Regions from separate parts of the Streptomyces erythrochromogenes genome, predicted to be linked through region 2. Evidence: riboswitches for the same ligand, from Rfam matches in the RefSeq annotation. Region 2 holds a riboswitch; the other holds the start of a gene.
The links. A riboswitch is a leader RNA that binds a small molecule or an ion and turns the genes downstream of it on or off. The one in region 2 is predicted to bind guanidine.
Positions count from the first base shown of each region.

Region 1 (7,539 bases), 4.9 Mb from region 2:
CTGGCGCACTCTCTGGCGCACCGTATCCCCTCCGTTTTCCACGTCGTTCCTACGTCGGCCAGGTCGGCCAAGTCGGCCAAAGCGCGCGAGCTTAGTGCGGAGGGGCGAGCCACGCGACCGATTTACCCCCGTCCCGGGCGGTGGTCACCGGCCATCGGGTAGACACCATGAGGTACAGAAGTGGATGTTTCGAACAGCGTCGAGGAGTCCTGGAGATGAGCGACCAGTCACCACCCGCGGGCTGGACCCCTCGAGACCCGGACACCCCGCCCGGCGCCCCGCACCCGCGCACCGAGCGGCCGCCCCGGCAGCAGGCGCAGCCGGGGCCACAGCCTCCGGGACCGGGCGGGAAGGCCCGCCGCGGGCGGACCGGATGGCGCCGCGTCCTCCCCACCTGGCGCATGGTCCTCGGTGCCGTACTGCTCCTCGCCCTCCTGATCGGCGGCGGCCTCGTGGCCGGTTACCTGCTGGTCGACATCCCTCCGGCCAACGCCGCCGCGACCGCGCAGTCCAACGTCTACCTCTACTCCGACGGCTCCCAGATCGCCCGCGACGGCGAGGTCAACCGCGTCAACGTGCCCCTCTCGCAGATCCCGCTGACCGTCCAGGAAGCCGTACTGGCAGCGGAAGACCGGGACTTCTACTCCGAACGGGCGGTGGACCCCAAGGCGATGGTCCGCGCCGCCTGGAACACGGCCACCGGCAAGGGCACCCAGTCCGGCTCGACGATCACCCAGCAGTACGTCAAGAACTACTACCTGGGCCAGGAACAGACGATCAAACGCAAGGCCAAGGAGTTCTTCATCGCGATCAAACTCGGTCGCGAGAAGTCCAAGGCCTACATCCTCGAGGGCTACCTGAACACCAGCTACTTCGGCCGCAACGCCTACGGCATCCAGGCCGCCTCCCAGGCGTACTACGGCAAGGACGTCGGCAGCCTCACCACGGCCGAGGGCGCCTACCTCGCCACCCTGCTCAACTCCCCCAGCGCCTTCGACGTCGTCTCCCACCCGCAGAGCCGCGCCCGCGCCCTCGCCCGCTGGAACTACGTCCTCGACGGCATGGTCAAGAAGGGCTGGCTGCCCGCCGCCGAGCGCGCGACCACGCAGTTCCCCGAGCCCGGCAAGGTCCGGGCCGCCGCGGGTCTGTCCGGCCAGCGCGGCTACCTCGTCGAAGCGATCAAGGAGTACATCCTCGACCGCGAGATCCTCGACGACAAGACCCTCGCCGAGGGCGGCTACCGCATCAGGACCACCATCGACCGGCGCCGCCAGGCCGACTTCGTCGAGGCCGTCGACGACCAGATGCTGAGCAAGCTCGATCCCGAGGCGCGCAAGGCGGACCGGGTGGTCCGGGCCGGCGGGGTCTCCATCGACCCGGCCACCGGCAAGGTCGTCGCCATGTACGGAGGCGTCGACTACACCAGGCAGTACGTGAACAACGCGACCCGGCACGACTACCAGGTCGCCTCCACCTTCAAGCCGTTCGTCTTCGCGGCCGCCGTCGAGAACGGCTCCCGCACCCAGGACGGCCGCAGGATCACCCCCAACACCCTCTACAACGGCGACAACAAGCGCCCCGTCGTCGGCGGCCGGATCCGCTTCGCCCCGGAGAACGAGGGCCAGGTCTCCTACGGCGACATCACCGTCAACACCGCCACCGACCTCTCCGTGAACGCCGTGTACGCGCAGATGGCCGTCGACGTCGGCACCGCCAAGGTCAAGAAGACCGCCATCGACCTCGGCGTCCCCGAGGACACCCCGAACTTCGTGGTCGGCCCGGCCATGGCGCTCGGCACCCTCCAGGCCAGCGTCCTTGACATGACCCAGGCGTACGCGACCCTCGCCGACCACGGCCGCCGCACCCCCTACACCTTCCTGGAGGAGATCGCGAAGGGCGACGACAAGATCACCCTGCCCGAGCGCACCCCCGTCCAGGCCATCAGCCGCGAGGCCGCCGACACCACCACGTCCATGCTGGTCAGCGTCGTGGACAACGGCACCGGCACGGCGGCCCTCGCCGCCGGCCACCCGGCCGCGGGCAAGACCGGCACCGGCGAGCTGGACCGTTCCGCCTGGTTCGCGGCCTACACCCCGAACCTGGTCACCGTGGTCGCGATGATGGGCCAGGACCCGGACACCGGCACCCTGGAGTCGCTGTACGGGGCCCTCGGCGAGCCCCGCATCGGCGGTGGCGGCTATCCGGCCCGGATCTGGGCCTCGTACACGAAGACCGCGCTGGAGGGCACCGACCCCGTCGACTTCGAACTCGACCTCCAGCCGGGCGCCGCGCAGCCCCCGCCGCCGCCCTCCTGGCAGTCGGAACCGCCTCAGGAGACGCCCGGCGACGACGACACCCCGCCCCCGCCCCAGCGGCCGACCCCGCCGTCCCGCGGCCAGGACAACGGCGGCCAGGGCGACGGGGGCCGCACGCAGGGCGGCCGGGACAACGGGGGCCAGGACGGCGGCGGCCGCAACAACGGCGGGCAGGCCCAAGGAGGCCAGGACTCCGGAGGCCGCACCCAGGGCGGCCAGGGCGACGGCGGCACCAGCCAGGGCGACGAGGGCGACACCACCGCCGGCAGCCAGGGCGGGACGGGCACGGGCGGGGGCGGCTGGGACGGCGGCGGGATGGTCGGAGGCCCCCGCCCGCCGTCCGCGTTCCTGGAATAACCGGAGCACCCGGAGAACATCCGGAGCACCCGGGGGGAGGGGGATCAGTGACCGGAGGTCGCCTTCAGCCCCACCACGGCGACCAGCAGCAGACAGATGAAGAAGATCCGGGCGGCGGTGACGGGCTCACCCAGCACCGCCATACCGAGCACGGCCGCACCGGCGGCGCCGATGCCCACCCACACCCCGTACGCCGTACCGATGGGCAGGGTCTTCGCGGCGTAGGACAGCAGCACCATGCTGGCCACGATCCCGGCACCCGTGAACACACTGGGCCACAGCCGGGTGAAACCCTCGGTGAACTTCATGCCGATCGACCAGCCGACTTCGAGCAGACCGGCGACGAGAAGAAGAACCCAGGCCATGACGGCACCTCCGAGACATCGAGCGATACGGGGTGCGTCGTCTTGTCGTACCCGGTACGGCGCGTCTCGTCGGGTTCTCCCCCACCGTAGCAAAAGGCGGCGAAAAGGGCCGGTGACCTCGGCCACCAGCCCTTCTGCCGTGCGCTTCGCTCAGAGGTTCAGACGTTCAGAAGGTTCGGAGGCTGAGGCTCAGAGGTACAGCCCGGTGGAGTCCTCCGACCCCTCCAGCCGCTCCGCGGCCACGGCGTGCAGGTCCCGCTCGCGCATCAGCACGTACGTCGCCCCGCGGACCTCGACCTCGGCACGGTCCTCGGGGTCGTACAGCACCCGGTCCCCGGGCTCGACGGTCCGTACGTTCTGCCCGACCGCGACGACCTCGGCCCAGGCCAGCCGCTTGCCCACGGCGGCCGTCGCCGGGATCAGGATGCCGCCGCCGGAGCGCCGCTCGCCCTCGGGCAGGTCGGACTTCACGAGCACGCGGTCGTGCAGCATGCGGATGGGCAGCTTGTCGTGGGTGGTGTTGTCGCTCACGCCCCGAACCTACCTGTCCGCGCCCGTCCCGTACCGCCCAGGGTCATCCGCGCCTGCGGCGCGCCGAGACCACGAGCAGGCCGACGACGCCGACCGCGAGCAGCGCGACGGGCACGACGCGCTCCAGGCGGGGGGCCCCGTCCTCGTGACGCAGACCGTCCCGCACGTCCGTCACGAGGCGGTTCACCGTGGCGAAGGCCCGCCCCGCGGTCTGGTCCACGGTCGAGGCGACCCGGGCCCGCGCGTCCCCGATGATCGTCTGCGGGTGCATGCGCACGCCGATCTCGTCGAGCGTCTCGGCGAGCTGCTCGCGGCGGCGGACGATGTCCGCCTCGATCTGTGCGGGGGTCCTGGCTTCCGACACCGCGCTGCCTCCGTCGTCGTGGTCGTGATCTGTGGGGGCGTAGTCCGCCGTGAACAGTCTGTCAGCTTAGTCTCGTGACGTACCGATCCCCTCCCGAGGAGACTGTCAGATGAGCGAGCGACTCCAGCCGGGCGACACCGCCCCCGCCTTCACCCTGCCCGACGCGGACGGCAACGAGGTCTCGCTCGCCGACCACAAGGGCCGCAAGGTCATCGTCTACTTCTACCCGGCCGCCCTGACGCCGGGCTGCACGAAGCAGGCCTGCGACTTCACGGACAACCTGGACGTCCTGGCCACGGCCGGGTACGACGTCATCGGCATCTCCCCGGACAAGCCGGAGAAGCTGGCGAAGTTCCGCGAGAAGGAGCACCTGAAGGTCACCCTGGTCGGCGACCCGGAGAAGGAGACGCTGACGGCGTACGGGGCGTTCGGCGAGAAGAAGCTGTACGGCAAGACGGTCACGGGCGTCATCCGCTCCACGGTGGTCGTGGACGAGGAGGGCAAGGTCGAGCACGCCTTCTACAACGTGAAGGCGACGGGCCACGTAGCCAAGATCATCAAGGACCTGGGCATCTGACGCGCCCCCGCCCCGCCGAACCGGCCCGCACCACCTGGTGCGGGCCGTTCCGTTTATCGGACGCAACCGCCCGTGACCGTCCGCCTCCCGGACCCGTTACTCCGTACGAGAGCCGCACACGCGGCCGGACATACGGAGGGGGCACACCATGAGTGACCCGTACGACTGCGACACCCTGACCACGGCGGTCGCCGCATCGAGAGGCTGGGCCGACCTCATGCGGCGCCTCAACCTCAAGGAGAGCGGCGGGCGACGCCGAATGCTGCAGGAGAAGGTCACCACCTACGGGATCGACACCAGCCACTTCGCGAAACGAAGCCCGTGGCGCAAGTACCCCGACGAGGCCATTGCCGCGGCGGCGGCGACGTCCACCACCCTGCGCGAGGTTGCCGTGAAGCTTGGCGCGCCCCCCGCTACGGGCACCCTGTCGCACATCGTCCGCCGCATAGCCGCCGCCGGTGTGGACATCAGCCATTTCCGCGGCATGCAACGGATCGGCATCGAGCTCCCGTTCACCAGGGCGGAGCTTGCAGGAGCCGCAGCGTCCGCGGACAGCGTGCGCGGCACGGCTCGCGCCCTGGGCGTGCCGGACGACAGTCGATCCCGCGCCGCCCTCGCAAGGATGCTGAAGGCGCATGGCATAGACACCACCCATTTCAGGAACGCGCGGATCCGAATTCCCGAGGACACGCTGCGCGCAGCGGTTCCGGCAGCGCTGAGCTACGCAGACGTCATGCGCGCCCTCGGCCTTCTCGTCAACGATGTGAACCACCGGCGCGTTCGGCGGCTGATCACCCGGCTCGGACTCGACGTCAGCCACTTCAAGCGGCGTACCTGGGCAGCCTCCCAAGCGCTACGCCCACAGAAGGGTCTTGCAGACACCACCCTGACCGTGCTCCCCGAGGGGGCCTCACGCGTTCACCGTCCCCGCCTGCACCGGGCACTGCAGGAGATCGGCGTCCCCTACGCCTGCGACGACTGCGGCAACACCGGGGAGTGGCGAGGGCAACCGATCACCCTTCAGATCGATCACATAAGTGGGGACTGGCGCGACAACCGACGCGAGAACCTCCGCTACCTGTGCCCCAACTGCCACTCACTGACCGACACGTGGTGCCGAAACCGTCGCCCCAAGGCTGCGGACCTGCCCTTAGACTAAGTGCAGCACAGGCGGACCAAATGTCCGAATTGGGCGATATTTTGCGGTTGTGGTGGAATTGGCAGTCACGCTTGGTTTAGGTCCAAGTGGGGTAAAACCCGTGGGGGTTCGAGTCCCCCCAACCGCACATCCACACCGAAGGCCCCGTACGCAGTTGTCGCGTACGGGGCCTTCGGCGCGATCACGGCCCGATGGCACCCGCCAGGGCGACCCGGCGGTCAGGTCAGGAGGGCGCGGATGAAGGGGACCAGGGCGCGGAAGGCCTGGCCGCGGTGGGAGATGGCGTTCTTCTCGGCCGGGGTCAGTTCCGCGCAGGTGCGGGACTCGCCCAGGGGCTGGAGGATCGGGTCGTAGCCGAAGCCGCCCGTGCCCGAGGGGGCGTGGCGCAGGGTGCCCAGGAGGCGGCCCTCCACGACGCGTTCGGTGCCGTCCGGCAGGGCGAGGGCCGCCGCGCAGAAGAAGTGGGCGCTGCGGTTCTCGTCGGCGATGTCGCCGAGCTGGGCCAGGAGCAGGTCCAGGTTGGCCTTGTCGTCGCCGTGGCGGCCGGCCCAGCGGGCGGAGAAGATGCCGGGGGCGCCGTGCAGGACGTCCACGCACAGGCCCGAGTCGTCGGCGACCGCCGGCAGGCCGGTGGCCTGGGCCAGGGCGTGGGCCTTGAGGAGGGCGTTCTCGGCGAAGGTGACGCCGGTCTCCTTGACGTCGGGGATCTCCGGGTACGCGTCCGCGCCGACCAGCCCGTGGGGCAGGCCGGCGTCGGCGAGGATGGCGCGCAGTTCGGAGACTTTGCCCGCGTTGCGGGTCGCGAGGATCAGGCTGCTGGGCGTCGAGGTCATGCCCTCATTATCCCGGGGTGCAGACCTTGGAGATCTCGCTCGCGGCGTCGGCGACCGGCTTGATGTCGGGGGTGGGGTTGCCGCTCTCGATGGCGGTGCGGACGTTCTTGACGGCCGTGTTCATCGAGTCGATGGCCTTGCCCAGGTCGGCGTTGTCCGTCTGGTCGCCGATCTTCTTGAGGTTCGTCTCGATCTGGTCGAGGGCGTTCTTGGCGTCCTGGGGGCTGTTGCCCGCCTGGGAGACGGCCTGCTGGAGGTCGTTCGCGCCGTCCGTGATGGCGACCGCCGTGTTCGCGCAGTCCATCGCCGTGGAGATGGCGTCACAGGCGGAAAGGGCCGGGATGGTCAGGACGGCTGCCACGGCTACTGCCGCTATGCGGAGCTTCATACGGTTCTCCCGAGAGGACGTGTACAGGGGCGGACGTGGGCGTACGGGGGCGGGCGCACGGTGGTGACACCGTGCGCCCGTTGTCCGTAGGGACGCCGGGGGGCGTCCCGCGGTTGCCGGTTACAGGTCGAGCGCGCCCCGCTGGATGGCCTCGAGGTCCGCGCAGCCGCCGGCGGCGAGGTCGAGGAGGGCGTTGAGTTCCTTGCGGTCGAAGGGCTCGCCCTCGGCGGTGCCCTGGACCTCGACGAAGCGGCCGTCGCCGGTGCAGACCACGTTCATGTCGGTCTCGGCGCGCACGTCCTCCTCGTAGCAGAGGTCGAGGAGCGGGACGCCGTCGACGATGCCGACGCTGACGGCGGCGACGGTTCCGGTGAGGGGCTTGCGGCCGGCCTTGACGAGCTTCTTCTTCTGGCCCCAGGCGACGGCGTCGGCGAGGGCGACGTAGGCGCCGGTGATGGCGGCGGTGCGGGTGCCGCCGTCGGCCTGGAGGACGTCGCAGTCCAGGACGATGGTGTTCTCGCCGAGGGCCTTGTAGTCGATGACGGCGCGCAGCGAGCGGCCGATGAGGCGGGAGATCTCGTGCGTGCGGCCGCCGATCTTGCCGCGGACGGATTCGCGGTCGCCGCGGGTGTTGGTGGAGCGCGGCAGCA
Region 1 is NZ_CP108036.1:5,192,372-5,199,910, reverse strand. It holds gene OHA91_RS23795 (transglycosylase domain-containing protein) at 216-2,672, shown strand; gene OHA91_RS23790 (DMT family transporter) at 2,717-3,037, opposite strand; guanidine-III (ykkC-III) riboswitch at 3,069-3,138, opposite strand; gene OHA91_RS23785 (GroES family chaperonin) at 3,227-3,568, opposite strand; gene OHA91_RS23780 (DUF3618 domain-containing protein) at 3,612-3,932, opposite strand; gene bcp (thioredoxin-dependent thiol peroxidase) at 4,042-4,509, shown strand; gene OHA91_RS23770 (HNH endonuclease) at 4,658-5,668, shown strand; tRNA gene OHA91_RS23765 (tRNA-Leu) at 5,712-5,795, shown strand; gene rdgB (RdgB/HAM1 family non-canonical purine NTP pyrophosphatase) at 5,887-6,501, opposite strand; gene OHA91_RS23755 (hypothetical protein) at 6,509-6,889, opposite strand; gene rph (ribonuclease PH) at 7,010-7,539, opposite strand, start outside.
Region 1: it holds a riboswitch for guanidine, as region 2 does, so the genes downstream of both, OHA91_RS23790 (DMT family transporter) here and OHA91_RS01540 (Ohr family peroxiredoxin) in region 2, are expected to answer to the same signal.

Region 2 (7,539 bases):
GCTTCACCTTCGGTGCGGGCGGTCGCGCGAGCCGGCGCCAGCACGCGCAGTCGGCCGGGTCCGCGGTGGCCGCGTACGCCGTGACCTGCATGGCGATGCTGGCCCTGCGGCAGTTGGTGGAGACGCCCGATCCGGTGCTGGAGCAGGTCGCCTACCTGTCGGCCTCCGCGTTCGCAGGCGTCGCGCGGTTCGCGGTGCTCCGCCTCGTCGTGTTCGCCCGGAACCACTCGCAGGCCGCGGATGCCCTCCGCGGGCCTCGGACCCTGCCCGCGACCGTGGCCCGCACCGCGGCCCCGGCGAACTCCGCGGAACTCTGCCGCGCCGCCTGACCCGTTCGGGGCTGCTGTGGGGGGAGCGCTGCCCCGAGGCCCTCGGTCGCCGCCGCACGCCGGGCTGACGTAGCGTTCCGGCATGAGCACGCCCCCGCCTCCGCAACACCCCGGCCCGTACGGCCCCCGCAGCCCTCGGCCCCCCACGGTGGACAGCCGTACGCCGCACAGCCCCCGCACCAGCAGCTCCACCCGGGGCAGGCCCGCCCCGGGCAGCCCTATCCGGGACAGCCGTACCCGCCGCAGCCGTACCCCCCCCCGGCCAAGGCGCGTGGGGACAGCCCCCGATGGGCCCGCCGCAACGCAAGAACAGGACGGGCCTGGTCGTCGGGATCGTCGTGGCCTCGCTGGTGGTGCTGGGCGTCCTGGGGCTCGCGGTGAGGCTGCTGGCCGGGGCCGCCGGCGGCTTCCCCGAGGCCACCCACCGGCTGATCGTCCCCAAGGCCCTCCTGGACGGCCAGTACACGCTGGACCAGGACCTTTCGGCCACCGCGGGAGAGGAAGCCCTGAAGGGCACCCACGACTCGAAGATCCGCGATCCGAAGCCGGTCGTCGGCCAGTACAGCTCCAAGTCCCCGCAGGGCACGGGCGCTCTGGTCGTCTCGGGCATGTACGGGCGGTTCAAGGACCCCGAGGACGCGCGCAAGAAGATGCTGGACGGCGCCGAGGACGCCGAAGGCGCCACCGTCGCGGTCCCCGCGAAGGACATCACCCCTCCCGGTTCCGACATCACCCTGTCCTGCCAGGTGCTGATCGTGAAGCAGGGTGGAGTCGAAAGCTCCCTGCCGATCTGCGCCTGGGCGGACGAGAACACCGGCGCCTCGGTCGGGTTCGTGACGCCTCAGAGCACCCAGCAGAAGCCCGGGGCCGTCGACCTCGCCAAGTTCGCCGAGGCCACCCTCAAGGTGCGTGCCGAGGCCAGGCAACGGCTCTAAACGATCGCAGGGTTATGCCCAAAAGGTCACTTTCTGCAGCCTGAAGCGGTCGGATAGCAATGACGCGGCGCCTGGCACGGCCTGCCGACCGTCGGCGGCGATCCCAGCGCGCCGAGGAAGGAACGTCCAGTGATCCGCACTCGCTACGCCGTTGCTCTGGCCACCATGGCCGTTACCGCGCTGGCCGTCACCGCAAGTCCCGCCTCGGCGGCACCCGGTGACACGGTGAACATGTGCGCCAGCGCACTCACCCCGGACGGCTGGGTGGACGTCCAGTGGTGGAACAGTGCTGGGTGCGGCTCCGGCTTCACGCCCAACATGAAGCAGATCAAGGACCTGAGGGGCTACCCCGTCGGCACGCAGGTCAACGCCTGCGCGTCCACGTGGCCGCCCGCCGGCTGGACCATCACCAACACCTACTACTCCAGCGGCTGTCGTTACTCCGCCGTCCCCAGCTTCAACCCCAACACCTGGACGCTGAAGCGCACTTTCTGATCGCGGGCGGATGCCGTGGTCGACCCTTCACGCGGTTCGACCACGGCGTCCGGCCGGAGCCCGCGGAGCGCCACGCCGCCGGCGAGGCGGCGCTCGATCACCTCATCACCTCATCTCCGTGCCGGGGATGCCGCCGGTGCCCTGGGGCGCCTCGCGCTTGCTAAACGGACTGCCGGTCCGTACGCTCGGGATCATGCGGACCGATGGTCCGTTTCTTGCGGCTGCCGCGTTCTCGCGAGCCGCCGGCATCGCTGCCACTTCGAGCGGAACGGAAGCCTTGACCATGACCATCCCCATGACGGCTGCGGAGCTGTACCGCCACAGCCTGCGCCTGCTGCTGGCGAAGGACATCCCCGCCTGGGTCGACCTGTGGCACACCGACGGTGTCCTGGAGTTCCCCTTCGCACCCCAGGGCTGGCCGCCGCGCCTCGAAGGCAAGGCCGCGGTCGGCGAGTACATGCGTCACTACCCCGACCACGTCGACCTGCACGACTTCCCCGAGGTGGCGATCCATCAGACCACCGTCCCCGAAACGATCGTGGTCGAGATGCGCGGGGTCGGCCGGCTGGTGAAGACCGACACCTCCTACGACATGGCCTACATCGCCGTGGTCACGGTCGAGAACGGCCTCATCACCTCCTATCGCGACTACTGGAACCCCCTCGCCGCGTCCCAGCCGGGCGCCGACTTCACCGGAGCGAACCGATGACGACCACCCGGGCCACCCAGGCCACCCGGGCCACCCGGGCCACCCGCGCCACGCTCGTCATCGGGGCCGGCGGCACCACCGGCCGCCGCGTCACCGCCGGACTGATCGCCAAGGGCCGCTGCGTCAAGGCCGCCGGCCGAACCCCCACCCCGCAGCCGGGCGCGCAGCCCGTCCGCTTCGACTGGAACGAGCCCGCGACCTGGACCGAGGCCCTCGACGGCGTCGACCGCGTCTACCTCATCCCGCCCACCGGCTCCCCGGACCCGGCCGAAGTCATGCTGCCCTTCCTCCACCAGGCGCGCACGGCAGGCGTACGCCGTGCGGTGCTGCTCAGCTCGTCGGCCATCCCCGCGGGCGGCCCCGCCGTGGGCCGGGTGCACGAGCAGCTGCCCGGCCTGTTCGAGGAGTGGGCGGTGCTGCGGCCCTCCTGGTTCATGCAGAACTTCGCCGATCCCGCCCCGCACGCACGGACCATCCGCGACGACGGCGCCATCCTCACGGCCTCGGGCGACGGCCGCGTCGGATTCATCGACGCCGAGGACATCGCCGCCGTAGCCGTACACGCCCTGACCGACGAACAGGCCCCCAACACCGACCTGATCCTCACCGGGCCGCAGGCGTTGAGCTACGCGGACGTCGCCGCGATCATCACGGACGTCACCGGCCTGCCCGTCGTTCACCGGCAGCTGACCTTCGAGGAGCTGCGCGACCGCTGGGCGGCCGAGATTCCGCTGGAGTTCGCCACCATGCTGGCGGCCATGGACCGCGCCATCGCCGGCGGTGCGGAGGACCGTACCTCGGACACCGTCGAGCGCCTCACCGGGCGCCGCCCGGGCACCCTCCGGGCCTTCGTCGAACGGGAGGTGCGGGCGGCCGCGAGTCACTGACACCAGCCGGCCGAATATCATTCCCGGGGGCCGGAGAGGCCGCTGACCGAGGAGGACCCGTGGCCCAACGAGCGGAGCGTACGGAGCGCACCGAGCGCGCGGACGCCCAGCGCAACCGAGAGGCCGTGCTGGCAGCCGCCGACGCCCTCTTCGCCGCCAGCAGCAGCCCCCACAGCGTGTCCATGGACGACATCGCCGCGGCTGCGGGCGTCGGCAAGGGCACCCTCTTCCGCCGCTTCGGCGACCGCGCCGGCCTGATCGCCGCCGTGATCACGTCGCGCCTCGAACCGCTCCGGCGCACGGTGCGGGAGGTCCAGGAGACAACGGGTTCCTCGCCGCGGCAGCAGGTGGCGGACCTCCTGGACGCCGCCCTGACCTTCAAGATCGAGAACCGGAACCTCATGTCCGCCGCGGAGGACGCCGGGATCAGCAGCCCGTACCAGGCCCAGCACTACGGCTGGTGGCACGAGACCCTCCGTACGGCACTCGACCGGGTCCCCGGCGTCCACGCCCCCGACTTCACCGCCCACGCACTGCTGGCCGCGATCGGGGCGGACCTCGTGGCGCACCTCATCGACGAACAGAAGATGTCCCCCGAAGACCTGCGCTCGTCACTGGCCGCCCACCTCGACGACGTCCTCGGTGCCGCATGACCCGGTCCTTCCGCCCGCCCTGCCCGGCACCCTGGTGGACCACCACCGCATCGACCTGACCACCCTGTACCAGCGGGGCCGAGCGCGTGTCTGGAGGTACGGCAACTTCACACCGAGAGCAGGTCCTTCAAGCCGCCGACCCACTTCACCCTCGGGGCCTGCGCCCCCAACGCCGACCTGCTGCTGGTCCACACCAAGCAGCACCCGATCCTGCGCGTCCCCCCGAGGCCCCCGCCGACCTCACCGGCCCCGCCGGGTCGGGGCAGGGCCAGGGCCGGGCTCAACCCGGGCGGTCCACCCTTCCCGCCGCCGCATGCGCGCGGACCAGGGCCAGGTAGTCGGCTGCGAGGCGGTGGCAGTCACCGGGCCACCGCGCCGAGACGTAGTTGCCGTCCTTGACGGTGAAGCCGCGCCCCGGGCGGGCGGCGGTGTCACGGACGGGCAGGGGCGGGCCGGCGAGGAAGTGGCGCGGATCGGCGAGGGCGGCCGTGACCTCCTCCTGCACGGTGGTGCGGTACGTGCGGTAGTAGCGCCCCAACCAGAACCGGGTGAGGTTCCACCCCGTCAACTCCAGCAACGACGTCAGGGCCGTCGTCCGCCTGCCGTGGAGGACCGAGCGCCCCGTGGCGGGATCCTCGGCCCGGGCGGCGAGCAGCACGCCGTGGCAGACGGCCCCCACCGGCAGCCCCTGGGTGAAGACCCGGGCGAACAGCTGCTGGGCGGTGGCGTCCTCCAGCAGCGTCCGCATGCCGGGGGCGTGGCCGCCCGGTACGAACAGGCCCGTGACGCCGGCCGGGTCGATGTCCGCGTACGAGGAAGGGGCCAGGAAGGACGGGTCCTCGGTGAGGCGCCGGTAGGCGGTCAGCTCGGCGCGACGGGTCATCAGCCAGGGCGAAAGCCAGGAGAAGCCGAGGTCCGTGAGCCGGGGGTCGGCGAGCGCGACCTTCCCGCCCGGGGTCGCGAACCGCACCTCGAAGCCGGCGTCGTGCAATGCGGCCCAGGGCACCGCCGCCTCGGTGGGGTCGTAGTCGCCTGCGGGGACCCTACATGCGGTTCTTCGGCTGCCCCGTCACTTTCGACGCCCCGGGCAACTCGATCACGGTCGCCGACGCGGACCTCGACAGGCGACGCTCCCTCTACGATCCGGCGCTCAACGCCCTGCACCGGGCCTACGCCGACCGCCTCCTGCAACAGCTGGCCGCGGCCGGGACCGTCGCCGAGCGCGTCCGGCAGTGGCTGGAGCGCGCCCCGCTCGGCGACGTGGGCCCCGAGGGCCCCGCGAGACAGCTCAACCTCAGCGTCCGGACCCTGCGCAGGGCCCTGCACCAGGAGGGCACGTCCTGGCGCGCGCTCCTCGACACCGCCCGCCACGGCCGGGCCAGGCGGCTCCTGGAGACCACGGCCCTGCCCCTCGACCGGATCGCCCCGCTCGTCGGCCTGAGCGGTGCCACGGCCCTGGTCCGGGCCTTCACCCGGTGGGAGGGCATGCCTCCGGGCGCGTACCGCAGCCGGTACCGGCCCGAGTCCCCGGGGTGAGGAACTGCACCTCGGGCGGGGCCCCGGCCGCCCGTGCCCGGTGCTAGATTGTCCGGCGGCCGGATCCCAGGCCCCGGACGAGATGCGCCGTACCCGGTTACGCACGACGACGCGCGAGGTGCCGCACGCGCGGCACCGCCCGCTGTCCGCACCCGGGCAGCGTCCTCGTCGAGCAAGATGGGCCGAACGCCATGACCGTGCCACTCACCCGCAGCCTGTACCGGACGACCGCGCACGCCGCCGGGGGCCGCACCGGAGCCGTCCGCACGGACGACGGGCGCCTGGACGTCCGCCTCGCGCCGCCGCGCAAGAAGGTGCCCGGCACCACCAACCCCGAACAGCTGTTCGCAGCCGGCTTCGCCGCCTGCTTCACCTCCGCGCTCGCCGAGGTCGCCGCCGAGTTCGGGGCGGACGCCTCCGCCGCGCGGGTGGCGTGCGAAGTGGAGCTCGGTACGACGGACACGCCCGCGGGATACGGCCTCGCGGTGTCCCTCACCGTCAGCCTGCCGGGGTGGCGGGCGGCGGACCTCCAGCCCCTGCTGCACCGGGCGGACGCGGTCTGCCCGTACTCGCAGGCGGTACGCGGCAACGTACCGCTGACACTGCTGGCCGTGGACGACCAGGACGGCCCGACCACCTCCGCCGCCGATGACCGCGCCTGAGCGGGAGCCGCAGCGGGAGCCGGGCCCGGAGCCGGGGGCCGGCGTCCCGGTGCCCGAACACGGAGCCTGGCTGCGGCGCGGCATCAGCCGCAACGGCGGACCGCTCGTCGAGGACCGGGACGACGAAGTGGTGTGGCTCCAGGCCGGGCCCTACTACGCCGACAGCCGGGGCTTCGCCGGAACGACCTCCTTCGACGGCGCCCAGGTGCGCTTCCACCACCTCACGGGCGAGCCCGGCGACGACACGGGCACCCTCACGTGGGACGGGGCGAACCTCATCGAGCGGGGCGCCAACCCGGACGGCAGCACCTTCCTGGAGATCTGGACCCCGCTGCCCGGGGCGGACGGCAGCGCCGGCTCCTGGTCCGGCCCGGACCACCACGTGGTGCGCGTCGGCCGGCACGTGGTGCACGTCGATTCCCGCGCGGGGACGTACTGGCGGCTCTGACCGTTGAAGCCCCGGCGCTCCGCAGCCCCGGATCCGGCTTCTTGCTCGACTACCCTGAACGGAGAGCGGCCTCGTGACCGCCGGTGCTCGTACGTCGTCAAGTAGCCTTTCGTGCCGCGGTGGTTGGAGGCCGCATCCTCAGGGGGTCGTTGTCGTTACCGGGGTATGAGGAAGATCATCACGGGAGCCCTGGTGGCTGCCCTCACCGTCCTTGCCACCGGTACCGCCGTGGCGGACGACAACCGCGAGTCACGCGATGCGCCGGTGGTCGCGCTGATCAACATCGGGCAGATCGACGACCCGATGGAAGACGTCCTCGAGCACACCCTGAACTTCGGCGACGGATACAAGCGGGACTGACAGCGGCTGCGCGCGGCCGTTGCCACTGCCGTCGTGGATGCCGGGATCCTGCCGGACCCCAGGGGTGGGAACGCCCGGAGCCGGATGCACCTGCCCGCGACCACGCATGGACGCCCGGGTTCCGGTGATACGCGGGGGACAGGCGGTCACGACGGACCGCCCCTGCCGGAAGGAACCCGGGCGTGACCGACACCTCCCGTACGGACGTACTCCTCGACCCCCGCCACGACGCGCCGCTCGACGGACCGTGCCGCTCGGGGGCCCGGAACGTCTTCGAGCGGGGCGCCAACGAGCAGGCCGCGGCTGCCCGGGAGCGCGAGGAGGCCGCCAAGGCGGTGTGCCACCGCTGCCCTGTTCGCCTCCCGTGCCGCCGCCGCGCACTGGCCGACCGGGTCCCGCACGGTGTGCGCGGCGGCCTCACCCCGGACGAGCGCCACCTCCTGCTGGCACACGGCTGACGGACGCGGTCCACCCCCGCCGGGCCGCCGCCGTGCGATCGGCAGGTGACCAGACGGCCGCCTCCGC
Region 2 is NZ_CP108036.1:313,794-321,332, reverse strand. It holds gene OHA91_RS01580 (GtrA family protein) at 1-329, shown strand, start outside; gene OHA91_RS01575 (hypothetical protein) at 617-1,264, shown strand; gene OHA91_RS01570 (hypothetical protein) at 1,394-1,759, shown strand; gene OHA91_RS01565 (nuclear transport factor 2 family protein) at 2,043-2,468, shown strand; gene OHA91_RS01560 (NmrA family NAD(P)-binding protein) at 2,465-3,355, shown strand; gene OHA91_RS01555 (TetR/AcrR family transcriptional regulator) at 3,415-4,008, shown strand; partial or broken gene OHA91_RS01550 (type 1 glutamine amidotransferase domain-containing protein) at 4,289-5,023, opposite strand; gene OHA91_RS01545 (helix-turn-helix domain-containing protein) at 5,056-5,544, shown strand; guanidine-III (ykkC-III) riboswitch at 5,598-5,660, shown strand; gene OHA91_RS01540 (Ohr family peroxiredoxin) at 5,736-6,206, shown strand; gene OHA91_RS01535 (hypothetical protein) at 6,193-6,654, shown strand; gene OHA91_RS01530 (hypothetical protein) at 6,820-7,014, shown strand; gene OHA91_RS01525 (WhiB family transcriptional regulator) at 7,197-7,472, shown strand.